3 regions of the Aliihoeflea sp. genome follow, and region 2 is predicted to be linked to each of the others. Evidence: predicted binding sites of a transcription regulator. Region 2 holds the regulator's gene; each other region holds the start of a gene.
The links. The regulator PhoB, encoded in region 2, activates phosphate uptake and scavenging genes when phosphate is short. The targets are predictions, from matches to a motif close to TGTCATNNANCTGTCAT.

Region 1 (5,952 bases), on a different contig from region 2:
AAGACGACCACCACGCCGCCCGAGATCGCGAAGACCGGGTTGTGAATATCCAGTCCGAAGACCTGAATGTTGTCTTGTCCGACCTCGTAGTCGATATCATCGACCGTAGCGGTGCTTTTGTTTGGTTCTTCTTCCATGGATAGGTCCCCGTCTTTAGTTCCTTGCTCGGAGGTATCCTCTGTCAGCAAGCAGAAATGCACAGCTTCCGCTGCGGCATATCGTGACGGTATCTGATCAACCTGAAAGAAAGCCGGCGAAAGCGCGATGGCACGGGAACCTAACGCGCTGACGCCTCATTTCAACCATAATTCTGGCCGTCGGTGAAAAATCGGCTCAGAGAAGCGACGCCGTGAAGCGCTGGATTCGGCTGCAAGCCTCTTCCAGCAAGGCTTCGGAAGTCGCGTAGGAAATGCGGAAATTCGGGCCGAGGCCGAAGGCCGAACCGTGGACGACGGCGACGCCTTCCTGCTCCAGAAGCGCCGAGACGAAATCTTCGTCGGTCTCGATCACCTTGCCGCCCTGCGTCTTCTTGCCGATCAGCTCCGCACAGGACGGATAGACGTAGAACGCGCCTTCCGGCACCGGGCAGGAAATGCCCTTGGCCTGGTTCAACATCGAGACGACGAGGTCGCGGCGTCCCTGGAAGATGTCCTTGTTCTTCGCCACGAAGTCCTGCGGTCCGTTCAGCGCCTCGACCGCCGCCCACTGCGCGATGGTGCAGGCGCCGGAGGTCTGCTGGCCCTGGATCATGTCCATCGCCTTGATCAGCGCGATCGGACCGGCCGCATAGCCGATGCGCCAGCCGGTCATGGCATAGGCCTTGGAGACGCCGTTCATCGTCAGCGTGCGCTCATAGAGCTTCGGCTCGACCTCGGCGATCGTCTTGAAGACGAAGTCGCCATAGGTCAGGTGCTCGTACATGTCGTCGGTCAGCGTCCACACATGCGGGTGCTTGAGCAGCACGTCGGCGATGGCGCGCAGCTCGGCCTCGGTATAGGCCGCGCCGGACGGGTTCGACGGCGAGTTCATCAACAGCCACTTGGTCTTCGGCGTGATCACCTTTTCCAGCGCCTCGGCCGTCAGCTTGAAGCCATTGTCGATCGAGGTTTCGGCAAAAACCGACGTGCCGCCGCAGATCGCCACCATCTCCGGGTAGGAGACCCAATAGGGGCGGGGGATGATGACCTCGTCGCCGGCGTTCAGCGTCGCCATGAAGGCGTTGAACAGGATCTGCTTGCCGCCGGTGCCGACGATGGTCTGCTCGGGCGTGTAGTCGAGATTGTTCTCGCGCTTGAACTTGGCAGCGATCGCCTTGCGCAGTTCGGAAATGCCGGAGACCGGCGGATACTTGGTCTCGCCACGGCGGATGGCCTCGACGGCGGCATCCTTGATGTTGTCCGGCGTGTCGAAATCGGGCTCGCCGGCGCCAAGGCCGATGACGTCGCGACCCTGCGCTTTCAGTTCGCGCGCCTTCTGCGTCACCGCGATGGTCGCGGACGGCTTCACGCGGGAAAGGGCATCGGCAAGAAAGGCCATGGTCATTCGTCTCCGGCTCGTTTTCAGCCGCCTGTCGCGGCCGCCGGCTTAATGAATGATCCGGCGTCGAATCGCAAGGCTCGAAGGTTGGACCAGTCATCCGCGATTAACGCCTGCTTAGCCTTGTGCAACTAAGCTTCGCAGGAAGTTTGTCGCCCAGGGGAGGGCCGTTCTCTTGGCCCGCAGTCTCGGCCTGCCGCACATCATGCGCGAAGCCGACGGCACCGCCGTCGGCCACTGGGGACCTTATGTCCTCAAGACCGCCTTCCAGCCGATCTTCGCCTTCGAGCCCGACGGCTTGAAGCAGCGGGCATTCGAAGGGCTGATCCGGCCCTTCCGCGATGGCCAGGCGACGTCGCCGGGCCAGTTCTTCGCCGCCATTCCGAGCATCGACCGTCTACGTGTCGAGGCGCTGGCGCGCGATCTTCACATCCTCAATGCGGGAACGGCGTTCGGGCCGCAGGTGACGCTGTTCATCAATTTCGACCCCTCGCTCTTTTGCGAAAAGCCGGTGGTCGACACGGCGCTGCACGAAATGCGGATCGTGCTGGGCGAGGCGGGCCTGCCGTTCGAGAACATCGTTTGCGAGGTGACGGAGCAGCCGTCGGGCTCGGCCCTTGCGCTGCAGGATTTCGTCGCCGCGCTGCGCCGCGAGGGCTATCGCGTCGCCGTAGACGACTACGGCGCCGAAAGCTCGGACATGGAGCGCGTCAAGCAGTTGCGGCCCGACATCGTCAAGTTCGACGCCAAATGGGTAGCCCGTCTGATGGATTCACAGCCCGGCGTCACCTTGCTTAAGGTCATGGTCGGGGAATTTCGGCAGCAGGGCATCGTGACCGTCTTCGAGGGCATCGAGGAAAACTGGCAGCTCGACGTGGCGCATGAAGTGGGTGCGTCGATGGTCCAGGGCTTCGTCCTCGCACGGCCCGAACTGTCGCCGACGAGCTTTCGGCTCGAAGGCGGCGAACCCGCGCAGGCGTGCACTCCTTCAGACCCGGCACCGGAAGCGCTCATCGTCGGGGACGCCCCGGTCATCGCGCGCAAGCCGCAGGGCCGGGTCTTCGGCCGGCGGGGGCTGATATGACCCGTTTCGCGGATCTCGGCACCAATGTCGCGGCGGCGATCCTCCATGACGAGATCGGCCTTGCCATCGGTCACTTCGACGGTCACGTCCTGCGCTCCGCCTACCAGCCGATCTATCGCCTGCAGAGCGGACGGCTTTCGGTCGTGGGCGCGCGGGCGCTGGTGCGGCCGAGCCGCGACGGGCGGCCGGCGCTGCCCTCGCGCTTCTTCGAGCGGCTGCGCGGCGAAGACCGGCTGACATTCGAATGTCTGTGCCAGACGCTGCACATCGCGAACCTCCCCTATGTCGATCTCGATACGGCGACCCTTGCGCTGCGGCTCGACCAGATGCCGCGCGACATGCTCGACGCCGCGCTCAGGCTTCTGCGTCTGGCGACGGACGAGCTCGAGGAGGAGGGCTACGATCCGCCGCGCATCTGGTGCGAGTTTGCGGCCACGCCCATGGCGGCCGAACAGGCGGTCGCGGTGCGTGCGCACGGATTTCGCGTCGCGCTGTGCGATTTCGGCCCCGAGCCGGCGGGCATCGCGGCGGCGATGGCGGCGACGCCCGACTATATCCGCCTCGACGGGACATGGTTCCGCACGGTGGCGCGGGCGCCCGAGGCCCGCACGCTGCTCGCGCGGCTGACGGCGCTGCTTCACGCGCAGGGCATCGAGGTTCTGGCCGACGGGGTGGAAACGACGCCGCAATTCGAGGCGGCGCTCGATGTCGGCGCGGACATGTATCAGGGCTTCCTCTTAGCGCCGCCTTTCCTGGCCGGTTCCGCCTTCACCCAGCGCCCGCTGCGCCTGCCCGAACTTTTGCGCCCGCACGGCAAGGTCATCCCGCTGCGGCGTCCGGCCTGAGCGCTTTCATCAGGCGAAATCATCGATCCATCACCGGCAGGGGCTCGCTTGGCACGGCTAGGCTTGGCAATCTCGCTCCGAACCAGCGGAGAGCGACATGCTGACCCTTTACGGAATGACCGACAGCGGCAATTGCTACAAGCCGCGCCTTCTGCTCGCCAAGCTCGGGCGGCCCTTCCGCCATGTCGAGGTTTCGACCGTCGATGGCGGCACCAGGACCGCCGACTACCTGGCCAAAAATCCAAACGGCAAGGTTCCGCTGCTCGAATTCGAGGACGGGCGGATGCTGGCCGAAAGCAACGCGATCCTGCTGCATCTGGCCGAAGGCACGCGCTTCCTGCCGACCGACCCCTATGAGCGCGCGCTCGCCTATCAGTGGCTGTTCTTCGAGCAGTACAGCCACGAGCCCCAGATCGCGGTGCGCCGCTCGCTGGTCAAATATCCGCACCTTGCCGCAGCGGTGAGCAAAAAGCGGATGGCGGCGCTTCTCGACGGCGGAAACAAGGCGCTCGCCGTGATGGAACAACGGCTTGCGCGCGCGCCGTTCTTTGCCGGCGAAGGGCTCTGCGTCGCCGACATCGCGCTCTACGCCTACACCCACGATGCCGAAGCCGCCGGTTTCGAATTGGCGCGGTTTCCTTTCGTTTCGGCGTGGCTTGCGCGCGTGGCTGCCGATGAGTGCCATGTCGAAATCGGTTGGACACCTGCCTGAAAGCTAGGCAAACTGCGCAACTCGGCAGCTTTCCTGTTGACTCTTAGCCGATTTCGGGAAATTTCGTTTCCAGTTTCACCGGATAACAGCAAAACTGTTGTCCGGTTGTCACAAACCGCCGATAGTGCGGTTCGCGGAAGTAACCTTTCGCCAACAAACGGGAGCGAAACATGTCCATGAAAGCCTATGCGGCGGGTCTTGCCGCCACCTTTACCCTTCTGTCCGCCTCGACCGCGCTCGCCCAGACGCAGATCGACTGGTGGCACGCCATGACCGGCGCCAACAACGAAGTCGTCGACACGCTGGCCGCCGAATTCAACGACAGCCAGGACGAGTACAAGGTCGTTCCGGTCTTCAAGGGCACCTATCCCGAGACGCTCAATGCGGGCATCGCCGCGTTCCGCGCCAACCAGGCGCCGCACATCATCCAGGTCTTCGACGTCGGCACGGGCGTCATGATGGCTGCCGAAGGCGCCGTGAAGCCGGTCGCCGACATCCTGTCGATGGGCGGCACCGAGTTCGACAAGTCGCAGTACCTGGCCGGCATCGCCGCCTACTACTCGCGTCCGGACGGCACCATGCTGTCCTTCCCCTACAACTCCTCCTCGCCGATCCTCTACTACAACAAGGACGTGTTCGAGGAAGCCGGTCTCGATCCGGAAACCCCGCCCGCAACCTGGCCGGAAGTCTTCGAAGCCGCCAAGAAGATCAAGGAATCGGGTGCTGCCCCGTGCGGCCTGACCTCGACCTGGCTGACCTGGATCGGCCTCGAGAACTTCGCCGCCTGGAACAACCTTCAGTACGGCACCAACGAGAACGGCCTGGCCGGCACCGATGTCGAGCTGAAGATCAATGAAGGCCAGTTCGTCACCCACTTCCAGAATTTCGCCGACCTCGCCGCCGACGACACGTTCCGCTATGGCGGGCGCACCTCGGAAGCCAAGCAGCTCTTCCTGTCGGGCGAATGCGCGATCATGACCGAATCCTCGGGTGGTCTCGGCGACGTCATCAATTCGGGCATGAATTACGGCCTCGGCCAGCTTCCCTACTATCCGGAAGCCGAAGGTGCCCCGCAGAACACCATTCCCGGCGGCGCGAGCCTCTGGGTGTTCGAAGGCAAGTCGGACGAGGAATATGCCGGTGTCGCGGCGTTCTTCGACTTCCTCTCGCAGACCGAGATCCAGGCCCGCCTGCACCAGGTTTCCGGCTACCTGCCGGTGACGATGGCCGCGTATGAGGCGACCAAGGAATCGGGCTTCTACGAGGAGAACCCGGGCCGTGAGATTCCGATCACGCAGATGATGGGCAAGGAGCCGACCGAGAATTCGCGCGGCGTGCGTCTCGTCAACCTGCCGCAGGTCCGCGACATCCAGAACGAAGAGTTCGAAAAGATGCTCGCCGGCGAGCAGGACGCGCAGACGGCGCTGAACAATGCCGTCGAGCGCTCCAATGCCGCCATCCAGGAAGCCATCGGCAACTAAGCCGGCTTTCATGAACGACATTGCCGCCCGCGTGGCCGACACGCGGGCGGTGCTTTAAGGGGGAACGTGGCCTCGCGCCGCGTCCCGACCCCAGAGAGCCCGGCATCGAGAGGAAATCCCTTGTCCCCGCGCGTCGTCTTCCCCAACAAGATCCTGCCCTATGCGCTGCTCTTGCCGCAGCTCGTCATCGTCGGCATCTTCTTTTATTGGCCCGCGAGCCAGGCGCTCTACCAGTCCGTGCTGCGCGAGGACCCGTTCGGGCTGCGCACCACCTTCGTCGGCATGCGCAATTTC
Region 2 (5,952 bases):
GGCGATGCCGACGGCCAGCCCGACGAGGATCGCGATCGCCCAGATCGCCGGGTGGCCGAGCCCGAGATAGTCCGGCAGGATTCTGACCTGCGTAACGGCGATGATCATGCCGGTGACGCCGAGCACGGAACCGACCGACAGGTCGATGTTGCGCGTGACGATGACCAGCACCATGCCGGTCGCCATCACCGAAACGGAGGCGGACTGCACCGACAGGTTCCACAGATTGCGCGGCGTGAGGAACAGACCGCCCGACATGATGTGGAACCCGATCCAGATGACGGCGAGCGCGCCGAGCATTCCGAGCATGCGCGTGTCGAGTTCGGTGGCCTTCATGAAGCGTGTGAGCGCGTTCTGCTCGGATGCGCGCGCGGTATCCACCGGCGCCGGGGACGTCGTGTCCGACATCGTGTCCTCCATCGCGGTCGCTCGCGGTCGAGGACCCGACGCGCCGCTATTCATCTTATGAATGCGCCGCGGCTTTCGTCAAACCGCGGCGCACGATGTTTTCAACCTGGCGAGACTTAGTCGCAGGCTGGCGTCGAGCCGGCGGACACGCCCTGGCAAACGACGTCCTTGGTGACCCATTCGGCGTCGATCACGACGTCGAGATTGTCCTTTGTGATCGCCAGCGGCTCGAGGAACACGGCGTTCATCTCGGTGCCGTTCGGGCCGTCGGACCAGGCCGTCACCCCTTCGATCTCGTTCATCGCGGTGCCTTCGGCGAGTTCGTTGGCGATTTCCGCCGCCGACTTGCCGAGTTCGCGCGAATCCTTCCAGACCGAGACGGTCTGCGTACCGAGAGCGATGCGGTTCAGCGCGGCGTGGTCGGCGTCCTGTCCGGACACGGGAACCGAACCTGCCAGGCCCTGCGCGTCGAGCGCCGCGATCGCGCCGCCGGCCGTGCCGTCATTCGAGGCGACGACCGCGTCGACCTCGTTGTTGTTCTGGGTCAGGATCTGTTCCATGTTGCGCTGCGCGTTGGCGGGCAGCCAGCCATCCGTATAGGCCTCGCCGACATTCTTGATCGTGCCGGCGTCGATCGCCTCCTGCAGCACTTCCATCTGGCCCGAGAACAGGAAGTCCGCGTTCGGATCGGACGACGAGCCCTTGATGAAGACGTAATTGCCTTCCGGCTGCGCCTCCATGACGGCCTGCGCCTGCAGGCGGCCGACTTCCTTGTTGTCGAAGGTCAGGTAGAAGGCGTCGGGGTTCTCGATCAGGCGGTCATAGCCGACGACCGGAATGCCTTCCGCGACCGCGTTCTCGACGGCCGGCCCGATGGCCGAGGAATCCTGCGCCAGGATGATGAGCGCGTTCGCGCCCTGGCTGATCAGCGACTCGACGTCGGTGAGCTGCTTGGCGGCGGACGATTGCGCGTCGGCGGAGATGTAGCTGTTGCCGGCGGCCTCGATGGCGGCCTTCATCGCGGCCTCGTCGGTCTTCCAGCGCTCTTCCTGGAAGTTGGACCAGGACACGCCGATGACCTTGCCCTCGGCCTTCGCCGCGGCGGAAAGCGTGAGCGAAAGCGCGACACCCGCCAGCAAGGCGGTTGCGAAATTCTTCATGATGTTCCTCCCTGCGCCGCGTGCGGCGCCTCCTCAGATTGCCTCTCGGCAGCGGGAAGCCCTTTTTTTTCGAGCCTCGAAAAAAATAATGACTCAGCATTTTCCGTGTGTCAATATCCTTTCAGAGGTGCTTCAAGACGCCTTTGGGAGGTTGGATCGATGATTTTGGGCGTGCGCCACGACGATCTGCGCAAGCGCAATCGCGCCATGGTCATCGCCGCCGTCAGGCGCGACGGCCAGCCATCGCGCACCGATCTGGTCAGCCGCACCGGCCTCAGCCATTCGACGATTTCCGCGATATCCTCCGACCTGATCGCCGAAGGCGTGCTGCGCCCGGTCAAGAGCGGCGAGAACGAGGTCGTGCGCCGCGGACGGCCCCAAGTCTCGCTCGGACTCGAACCGAAGGCGGCGACCGTGCTGACCGTCGTGCTTCTGCTCAACACGCTTTCGGCGACGGTCTTCGACTACGCAGGCGAAATCGTCGCGCAAAAGCGCGAACGGCTGTCGACGCTGACGGCAGGCCGCGACGAGCTGGTCGGCGCGGTGACACACATGATCGAGGCCGTACTCCAGAATGCGGGACGCACGCCGAACGACGTCATGCGCATGACGATGGCAGTGCAGGGGATCACGGATTCGGATGCCCGCGCGATGCTGTGGACGCCGATCACGCCCGAAAGCGACATCCCCTTCGCCGACATTCTGGAACGGCGCTTCGGCTTTCCCGTCACCGTCCAGAACGACTGCAACATGATCGCCGTCGCGCTGGGTGCCCGCGATCCGGAGCGTTATCGCGACAATTTCGTCACCCTGCTCCTGTCGAACGGCATCGGCATGGGGCTGGTGCTGCGCGGCGAACTCTTCACCGGCGCCTATTCCTCGGGCGGCGAGTTCGGACACATGATCCACCGGCCTGGCGGCGCGCTCTGCCGCTGCGGGCGGCGCGGCTGCATCGAGGCCTATGCGGGCAATTACGCGATCCTGCGCGAGGCGGCCGGGCGCAGCGACCAGACGGTCGCCGATGCCGACGTCGACCCGCAGACAATGCTCGAACTCGCGCAGGATGCCCGTGCCGCCGACGGACCGGCCCGCGACGCCTTCACCCGTGCCGGAGAGGCGATCGGCTATGGGCTGGGCTCGCTCTTCGCGCTGATCGACCCTGCGCCGGTGGCGATCGTCGGGCCGGGTACACTCGCCTTCGACGTGATGGAACCGTCGATCCGCGAGGCGATCGGCCAGACGGCGGGAGGACAGCACGACGCCGTCATCTCCTTCGACCTCGAAGCCGACGAAATGCCCTTGATCCTCGAAGGCTGCGCGCGGCGCGCGCTGGAGGCCGTCGACAACGAACTCTTCGCACCGGGCTATATCGCGACCATGCAGGCGGGCGCCTGAGATCAGCTTTCGTTGATCGAGTAGCCCGCGCCGCGGATGGTGCGGATGACGTCCGGCGCGCTGTCCGGATTGACCGCCTTGCGCAGACGCCCGACATGGACGTCGACCGTGCGCTCGTCGATATAGATCGTCTCGCCCCACACATTGTCGAGCAACTGCCCGCGCGAGAAGACGCGGCCGGGATGCTGCATCAGGAATTCGAGCAGCCGGAATTCGGTCGGGCCGAGATGGACCTCGACCTGATCGCGATAGACGCGGTGCGACTCGCGGTCGAGCACGATGTCGCCGACCTTGAGCACGCTCGACAGGATTTCGGGCTTCGCCCGCCGCAGGAGTGCGCGCACGCGGGCGACGAATTCGGGCGTCGAGAACGGCTTGACGAGATAGTCGTCGGCGCCGGTCGAAAGCCCGCGCACCCGGTCGCTTTCCTCGCCGCGCGCCGTCAGCATGATGATCGGCAGGCGCTCGGTTTCAGCCCGCATCCGCAGGCGCCGGCAAAGCTCGATACCGGAGACGGCCGGCACCATCCAGTCGAGCACGAGCAGATCCGGCACGGTTTCCTGGAGCCGGATTTCCGCTTCGTCGCCGCGCGTGATCACCTCGACCTTGTAGCCCTCGGCTTCCAGATTGTACTTGATGAGGACGCCCAGCGGCTCCTCGTCCTCGACCACCATGATCCTCGGCGCGATCATCGGCCGCTCCTCATGCCGGCCTGGCCGAGATCGACGTCTCGTCGAGCTTCGGCCGGTGGAGCGGCAATTGCTGGCCGACCATCACATAGTAGGCGTTCTCCGCGATGTTGGTCGCATGATCGCCGATCCGCTCCAGATTCTTGGCGCAGAAGAGGAGATGGGTGCAGGCGGTGATGTTGCGCGGGTCCTCCATCATGTAGGTCAGGAGTTCGCGGAAGACAGCGGTATACTGCACGTCGATATTCTCGTCGTCGGCCCTCAGCGTCACCAGCGCCTGCGGGTTGCGGCCGACATAATTATCGATCACGCCAGCAAGCTGCGCGCGCACCAGTTGCGACATCGCGTCGATCGAATGGGAGAGCTTGCGCTGCATCGCGCCCGAACCGACCGCGCTGACGCGCTTGGAGATGTTCTTGGCCAGATCGCCAATGCGCTCGAGGTCGCTCGCCATGCGGATGGCGCCGACGACGGCGCGCAGATCCTGCGCCATCGGCTGCCGCTTGGCGATCAGCGCGATCGCCCGCTCGTCGAGCTCGCGCTGGCGCGCGTCCATTACCACGTCGTCCGAAATGACCCGCTGGGCGAGCGGCACGTCGTTTTCGAGCAGCGACTGCGTCGCCGCCAGAACCATCGCCTGTCCCAGATCGCCCATGTCGCGGATCAGCCGGTCGATCTGCCCGAGTTCCTCGTCGAAGGACGCTACGATATGTTGTCCCGCCATTGTCCCTGCCCTCTTCGTATGCCGTTCAGCCGAAGCGGCCGGTGACGTAGTCCTGCGTACGCTTGTCGGACGGCGCGGTGAAAATTTGTTCCGTCGCACCCTCCTCGACCAGCACGCCCAGATGGAAGAACGCCGTGCGTTGCGAGACGCGCGCAGCCTGCTGCATCGAGTGCGTCACGATCACGATGGTGAAGTTGGTGCGCAGTTCGTCGATCAGCTCCTCGATCTTCGCTGTCGCGATCGGATCGAGCGCCGAGCACGGCTCGTCCATCAGGATCACTTCGGGAGAGACCGCGATGGCGCGCGCGATGCAGAGACGCTGCTGCTGGCCGCCCGAAAGGCCGGTGCCCGGCTCGTGCAGGCGGTCCTTGACCTCCTCGTAGAGGCTCGCCTTCTTCAGGCTGGTGACGACGATCTCCTCCAGATCGGTCTTGTTCGACGCAAGGCCGTGGATCTTCGGCCCGTAGGCGACGTTTTCGAAGATCGATTTCGGGAAAGGGTTCGGCTTCTGGAACACCATGCCGACGCGGGCCCGCAGTTCCACCACGTCGATCTTCGGATCGTAGATGTCCTGCCCGTCGAGCGTGATGCTCCCGTCGATGCGGGCAATGTCGATCGTGTCGTTCATCCGGTTGAGGCAGCGCAGGAAGGTCGACTTGCCGCAGCCCGACGGCCCGATCAGCGCTGTCACCTGACGTTCGCCGATGTCGAGATTGACATCGAACAGCGCCTGCTTGGCGCCGTAGAAGACGTTGACGTCGCGTCCGCGCATCTTGGCATTCACGGCGGGCGCCGCATTCATGACGGCGTTTTCGAGAGCGATTTCGGTCATCTGGTTCATCCTTCGTAGCTCCTTACCATCGTCTCTCAAGACGGGCCCGCAGGTAAATGGCAATCGCGTTCATGAAGATCAGGAAACCAAGCAGGACGAGGATCGCGGCCGAGGTGCGCGCGACGAAGCCGCGTTCCGGACTGTCGGCCCAGATGAAGATCTGGGTCGGAAGCGCCGTCGCCGGCTCCATGATCCCGCCGGGCGGCGAGGTGAGAAAGGCGTTCATGCCGATCAGCAACAAGGGTGCGGTTTCGCCGAGCGCCTGCGCCAGCCCGATGATCGTGCCGGTGAGGATGCCGGGCAGAGCCAGCGGCAGCAGATGGTGCAGGATCACCTCGTGTCGCGATGCGCCGACACCCAGCGCAGCCTCGCGGATCGATGGCGGCACCGCCTTCAGCGAGTTTCGCGTCACGATGATGATCGTCGGCAGTGTCATCAGCGCAAGCACGAGGCCGCCGACCAGCGGCGCGGAACGCGGCAGGCCGAAAAGCTGGATGAACACCGCGAGACCGAGCAGACCGAACACGATCGACGGAACGGCAGCGAGATTGTTGATGTTGACCTCGATCAGGTCGGTCCAGCGGTTCTTCGGCGCGAACTCTTCCAGATAGATCGCAGCCGCGATTCCGACCGGGAACGAGATGACGAAACAGATCAGGAGCGCGTAGAACGACCCGGTGATGGCGCCTGCCAGACCCGCGAGTTCGGGAAAGCGGCTGTCAGCATTGAAGATCAACCCCCAAT
Region 3 (5,952 bases), on a different contig from region 2:
TGAGATGACGAACTCCTCGTCTTGCGCAGGGGCGACGACGTCTTCGCCGAATTCAGCCGCGCGCAAGGCGCGGTCGCACAGCGCCATTGCCATGGCCTTGCGCTCCGACTGGCCGAAGACGAGGCCGTAGCCGCGGGTGAACTGGGGCGGCGCCTTGGCAGAGCCCTTGAACTGGTTGACCATCTGGCACTCGGTCAGCCGGACCCGGCCGAGCGGGGCGGGGAAGGGGAGTTCGGGCACGTCGAGTTCGATCTCCACCTCGCCGATGCGGATCTCGCCGACGAAGGGGTGGGAGCGCGCGTAGCCGCGCTGGGTCGAATAGGCGAGGGCGAGGAGGAAGCCTTCGTCGCCGCGCGAGAGCGCCTGAAGCCGGCCGTCGCGCGGCAGCGGAAACTCCATCGGCGTGCGGGTGATGTCGGTGACCTCGCCGTCGGCGGTTCCGTCCGGCTCGATCAGGCCGCCATGGCCGAGGAGATCGGTGACGCGCGGCGAAGCTTCGGGCACGGATTCGCGCCGCTCGGGCTCCGGCGGCTGGATGCCGTCGGCGAGCTCGGGTTCGAGCAGGCGGTGTGTGTAGTCGAAGGTCGGGCCCAGCACCTGCCCGCCGGGAAGGTCCTTGAAGGTGGCCGAGACGCGGCGCTCGATCTGCATGGCCCCGGTGTCGACGGGACGCGAATAGCCGAAGCGCGGCAGGGTCGTGCGGTAGGCGCGCACGAGGAAGATTGCCTCGATCATGTCGCCGCGCGCCTGCATCAACGCAAGGCCGGCAAGGTCGCGGTCGTAGAGCGCGCCCTCGGCCATGACGCGGTCGACGCCGAGCGCAAGTTGCTCGACGATCTGCGACACATGCAGCGCGGGTACGGCAGGATCGCCGCGGCGCCGGTCGGCGAGCAGGCGATGGGCGTTGCGGATGGCGGCCTCACCGCCCTTGACGGCAACATACATGGCTCACGCCTCCGCGGGTTCGAGGATGCGCGTCGTGCGCGGCAGGCAGGCAAGTTCGTGGCGTGCGGCGAAGACGAGGTCGACGCCGCGCGGGAAACGGGCACCGTTGTCGCGCCACTGCGACCGGAAGTCGGCGGGCAAGGCGGTCGGCGCGAGGCTCGAACGCCGTTCGATACCGGGGCCTTCGAGGGCGAGCGGTTCGCCGCCGTCCAGCGCGTCGACGATCAGGATCAGGGTGGTCGAACGGTCCGGATAGTCCTGGCTGCCCTGTGCGAAGGCATCGAGGTTCGGCACGGACAATGTGTCGGCGACGAATGCGAACTGGGCCTGCGCAGGGTCGTCGACGATGGTCGCGCCGGTCTGGTAGCGCAGCCAGGCGATGACGGCTTCGGTGGCGAGCGACGCGTCGAGCCAGATGGACGTGTCCTGGTCGCACAGTGTCAGCGCGAGCGCGCCGGCGGTCGGGGAGAGGGGCGCGGGCGGTGTCGCCGTTGCGTGGACGGGCTGGCGGGTTCCGGGCTCGGCCATCGCGTTCATCACGGCTCGGAACGTCGCCTGTGCGTCGAAGACCGGATCGGGAAAGCCGCCTTCGAGGGCGGCCATCTGAATATTCATCAGTCTTCCCCCCGGACCATGGTGAAAAAGTCGACCTTGGTGGCAGCGGTCTCTTCTGTCTTGCGCCGTTCGCCATCCGCCTCGGCGCGCGCGAGCGGTTCGAAGATTTTGGCGATGACGCAGTCGTGGAGCGACGGGTTCTGGAAGGCCGCGTCGATCAAGGCGGAGAGCCTTGCCTTGGAGGCGTCGCGGCCGAGCGCATAGGCGTGACCGACTTCGCCTGTCTCGAGCCGGATCGATGCGCGGGTGACCGTCGCCTCGCCCATGTTGAAGGCGTCGCCGCCACCGCCGATCCTGCCGCGCAGGGTGACGAGGCCGGTTTCGGGCTTGCGCATCTCCCGGTGTGGGGGGAGCGGACCGAATGCCGTGAGCGCATGTTCGATCTGCGCGCGGGGTGTGCGGGCCAGAACGCCCATCAGGCGCTGCCGTTCGCTCTGGTCGGGGGCGGTGGGTGGCAAGACGATATCTCCACTTGTCCGGTTTTCTATACAACCGTATGATGAGGTCAATTACGGGCGTTTCGTGACGGCCCGATGACAGGAGGCGCATTCGATGGACGGCACGATCCGGCGGGCGGGCGGCGTGGCCCTGTGGCGGCAGGCGGCCGACCGGCTGCGCGACATGATCGACGGCGGGGAGTTTGCGCAGACGCAGCGGCTGCCGTCCGAGGCCGAACTCGCGCTCCGCTTCGGGATCAACCGCCACACGTTGCGGGCGGCGATTGCCGGCCTGGTGCGCGAGGGGCTGTTGCGCAGCGAGCAGGGTCGGGGAACTTTCGTCGCCGCGCAGGACCGGCTGTCCTATCCGATCGGGCAGCGTACGCGCTTTTCCGAAGGGCTGGACGGGCAGGCGAGCGACCTGAAGACGCTCGTTCTCGACGAGACGCGCGAAGCGGCCGGCCAGAAGCTGGCTGTTTCGCTTGGCGTCGCGCTAGGGGTCGAACTCGTGCGGCTCGACACGATCGGCTTTGCCGATCAGGTTCCGGTCTCGGTCGCCACGCACTGGTTCGAGGCTGCGCGCGTTCCCGACATCGGCGCGCTGCTGCGTGCGACGGGGTCGATCTCGAAATCGCTGGCGGCGGTCGGGATGGGCGACTATGTCCGCGCGTCGACACGGATCACCGCGCGGCGAGCATCGGCGCGCGATGGGGAGGCGCTGCGGCTGGCCGAAGGGGCGCCGGTGCTGATGGTCGAGGCGGTGAACGCGCATGGCGGGCGCCCGATCCAGGTTTCGCGCAGCCGTTTCGCCGCCGACCGGATCGAATTGACCGTTGGAAGGTAGCCGTCGCTTATGCGGATCGGCCGATTATTTCATTGAGCGCGGGTGCCCTGCGGCGCATCTCTAGGCCCGAATCGAACAGGACGGGTGTGATGGTTGTCGTCGTACAGAACATCGAGCGGGCGCAGGCCGGCGTCATCGAGCGGCTGGCCGCGTGCGGCGTCGCCACAGTGCATGAGGCGCAGGGGCGGACGGGGCTTCTCGCCAGCCACAGCGGCCGATCTATCGCGGCGCGCGGATCGCGGGGAGCGCGGTGACGATTTCGGCGCCGCCTGGCGACAACTGGATGATCCACGTGGCTATCGAGCAGTTGCAGGCCGGCGACATTTTGCTTCTTGCCCCGACGAGCCCCTGCGAGGACGGCTATTTCGGCGATCTTCTCGCCACCTCGGCGATGGCGCGGGGCTGCAAGGGGCTCGTGATCGATGCCGGCGTGCGCGACGTGGCGGACCTGACGCAGATGCAGTTCCCGGTCTGGTCGAAGGCGATCTTCGCGCAAGGAACGGTCAAGGAAACGCTCGGCTCGGTCAACGTGCCTGTCGTCTGCGCCGGTGCGCTGGTCCATCCGGGCGACGTGATTGTTGCGGATGATGACGGGGTCTGCGTCGTCAGGCGCGAGATTGCCGCCGAGATCGCCGACAAGGCTGAGGCGCGGGTTGCAGCGGAGGACGAGAAGCGCACGCGCATGGCCGCCGGCGAACTCGGCCTCGACATCTACAAGATGCGCGAGCGGCTGGCCGCCAAGGGTCTCAAATACATCTGACATCCCGCGCGCGCCGCTGGCGCATGTCTTCGATGACGCGGCGGCAAATATTTTGCATAGGGCCGGCCTATTTGTGGTGATCAACGATCGGGCGTACTCATTCGCTGCCTAATTGATGAGCGAGGAACCCCATCATGAACATGCCCTTCAAGGCCAACAAGATTCTCGGCAGCGCAATTGCAGCCGCACTCCTTTCCACCGCAACCGTCCACGCCGCAGACGTCGAGATCCGCCTCGGCCACGTGCTTGCCGAAAGCCATAGCTGGCACCAGGCCGCGCTCGGCTTTGCCGAACAGGTCGCCGCCGAGACCGACGGACGCGTCGAAGTGCGCGTCTTCCCGTCCGGCCAGCTCGGCACCGAAACCGAAGTGATCGAAGGCCTGCAGTTCGGCTCGGTCCAGGCCGCCATCATCGGCAGCGGATCGTTCCAGTCGATCGAGCCCAAGCTCGGTATCATCGAGATGCCCTATGCCTGGTCGTCGCGCGAAGTTGCGTTCGAAGCGCTCGACGGCGCGTTCGGCGACCAGCTTGCCGCGCTTCTCGCCGACAAGGGCATCGTCAACCTCGCCTGGTGGGAAAACGGCTATCGCAACATCACTAACAATCGCGGCCCAGTCGAAACGCCGGAAGACCTCGCCGGTCTCAAGATCCGGGTGACGCCCGATCCGATCCGCCTCGCGACGTTCCAGAGTTTCGGTGCCGAGCCCGCGCCACTCGCCTTCGGCGAGCTTTACTCCGCGCTCCAGCAGGGCGTGTTCGATGCCCAGGAGAACCCGGTCTCGATCATTCTCGGCTCGTCCTTCTATGAAGTGCAGGACTATCTGTCCCTGTCCGAGCATGTGTGGGGCGCAGCTTCGCTCGTCATCTCGCAGTCGGTCTGGGACAAGATTTCAGCGGAAGACCAGCCGATCGTGAAGGCGGCTGCCGAAGCCTGGCGCGACAAGCAGCGCGAGATGGTCGGCTCGGCCAACGCCGAAGTCATCGCCGAGCTCGAGGAAAAGGGCATGGAAGTCAACGAGGTCGACAAGGCCGCCTTCATCGAAGCCGCGCAGCCGATCTGGGACGCGCAGGCCGAGACGTTCGGTCCCGAGCTGATGTCGGCCATCGAGGCCTACCGCCAGTGAGCGAGCTCGTCTGCGAGGTCATCGAACTGGACGGGATCGAACCCGTCCAGCTCTTCGATTTCCAGCAAAAGGTGCTGTTCTCGCCGAAAGAACGCGGCGAAGGCTTCATCAAGTTCGCGGTCACGACAGGAAAGCGCGGCGCAAAAAGCGTTGCGCATTCCCATCCCCGCGACGAGGTCACGCTGACGCTGAAGGGCGAGGCGATCCTCAGGGCGAACGGCAAGGAATATCACCTGCGCGAAGGCTCGGCCGTGCGGCTGCCGCCGGGTCTCGACCACACGGTCGAGGTGGTCTCGGACGAGTGGGTGGTGGTTGCCGCCTATTGCGACGAGTGCTCGCTGTGCCGCGCCGACATCAAGATACCTCCAACCGCCAGGACGGAACGCGAGAATGGTGGAAAAGTCTGAAACCAAATCGGGGGTCTCGCGCGCTGTCGGAATGCTCGACAGCGCGGCGCTGATTGCCGGGTCGGTGGGCGTCGTCGCCTTTACCGTCATCGTCATCTATGTGGTCGGCGCGCGATACGTGCTTGGGCAGACGCCGTTCTGGGCCGAGGAACTGCCCCGGCTGCTGCTGATCTGGGTGACGTTCATCGGCGCGATCGCCGCCTTTGCGCGGGGCACCCATTTCGAGGCCGGCATCCTGCCGCTGATCGTGAAAAGCGAGAGCGTGCAGCGGATCGCACGGCTGGTCGCGGCGCTCGCCTCGGTCGCGTTCCTCGTCATCCTCGCCAAGACCGGCTTCGACATCACCAAGCACACCTGGGGCAACATGACGACGGCGCTGCGTTGGCCGGTGGGGCTGACCTATCTCGCGCTGCCGATCTGCTGCTCCCTTTCCGCGCTCGCCGTTCTCGGCCGCATCCTGGCCAAGGATTGACGACATGACATTCGAACTCGTTCTCCTTCTCGGCGTCTTCGTGGCGCTCGTCCTGATCGACGCGCCCATCGCGGTCGCGCTCGGGCTCGCCTCGGTCGTCTACATCCTCGTCGCAGACCTCGCGCCGATGATCGTCGTTGCGCAGCGCGCCGTGGCGGGCATCGACTCGTTCACGCTGCTTGCGATCCCACTCTTCCTTCTCGCCGGGCTCCTGATGGTCCATGGCGGTCTGGCGCCGCGCATCGTGCGGCTCTGCTCGGCGATCGTCGGGCGCACGACCGGCGGCCTTGCCATCGTCATGGTGGCGGCGTGCATGCTGTTCGGCTCGCTGTCGGGTTCGGGCGTCGC

Region 1: the regulator PhoB is predicted to act here: its motif matches at 4,273-4,289, upstream of ugpB (sn-glycerol-3-phosphate ABC transporter substrate-binding protein UgpB).
Region 3: the regulator PhoB is predicted to act here: its motif matches at 2,083-2,099, upstream of phnF (phosphonate metabolism transcriptional regulator PhnF).

What each region holds. Positions count from the first base shown of each region.
Region 1 covers NZ_JBQVMV010000002.1:196,492-202,443, forward strand. The annotation lists gene ACT6QU_RS04025 (BCCT family transporter) at 1-137, opposite strand, end outside; gene ACT6QU_RS04030 (pyridoxal phosphate-dependent aminotransferase) at 334-1,536, opposite strand; gene ACT6QU_RS04035 (EAL domain-containing protein) at 1,712-2,620, shown strand; gene ACT6QU_RS04040 (EAL domain-containing protein) at 2,617-3,465, shown strand; gene ACT6QU_RS04045 (glutathione S-transferase family protein) at 3,563-4,177, shown strand; gene ugpB (sn-glycerol-3-phosphate ABC transporter substrate-binding protein UgpB) at 4,348-5,658, shown strand; gene ugpA (sn-glycerol-3-phosphate ABC transporter permease UgpA) at 5,779-5,952, shown strand, end outside.
Region 2 covers NZ_JBQVMV010000014.1:72,654-78,605, forward strand. The annotation lists gene ACT6QU_RS15190 (sugar ABC transporter permease) at 1-408, opposite strand, end outside; gene xylF (D-xylose ABC transporter substrate-binding protein) at 525-1,568, opposite strand; gene ACT6QU_RS15200 (ROK family protein) at 1,728-2,963, shown strand; gene phoB (phosphate regulon transcriptional regulator PhoB) at 2,966-3,652, opposite strand; gene phoU (phosphate signaling complex protein PhoU) at 3,666-4,376, opposite strand; gene pstB (phosphate ABC transporter ATP-binding protein PstB) at 4,402-5,217, opposite strand; gene pstA (phosphate ABC transporter permease PstA) at 5,231-5,952, opposite strand, start outside.
Region 3 covers NZ_JBQVMV010000006.1:68,711-74,662, reverse strand. The annotation lists gene ACT6QU_RS09495 (carbon-phosphorus lyase complex subunit PhnI) at 1-945, opposite strand, end outside; gene phnH (phosphonate C-P lyase system protein PhnH) at 949-1,560, opposite strand; gene phnG (phosphonate C-P lyase system protein PhnG) at 1,560-1,976, opposite strand; gene phnF (phosphonate metabolism transcriptional regulator PhnF) at 2,113-2,841, shown strand; partial or broken gene ACT6QU_RS09475 (4-carboxy-4-hydroxy-2-oxoadipate aldolase/oxaloacetate decarboxylase) at 2,931-3,601, shown strand; gene ACT6QU_RS09470 (TRAP transporter substrate-binding protein) at 3,736-4,725, shown strand; gene ACT6QU_RS09465 (cupin domain-containing protein) at 4,722-5,132, shown strand; gene ACT6QU_RS09460 (TRAP transporter small permease) at 5,116-5,604, shown strand; gene ACT6QU_RS09455 (TRAP transporter large permease) at 5,609-5,952, shown strand, end outside.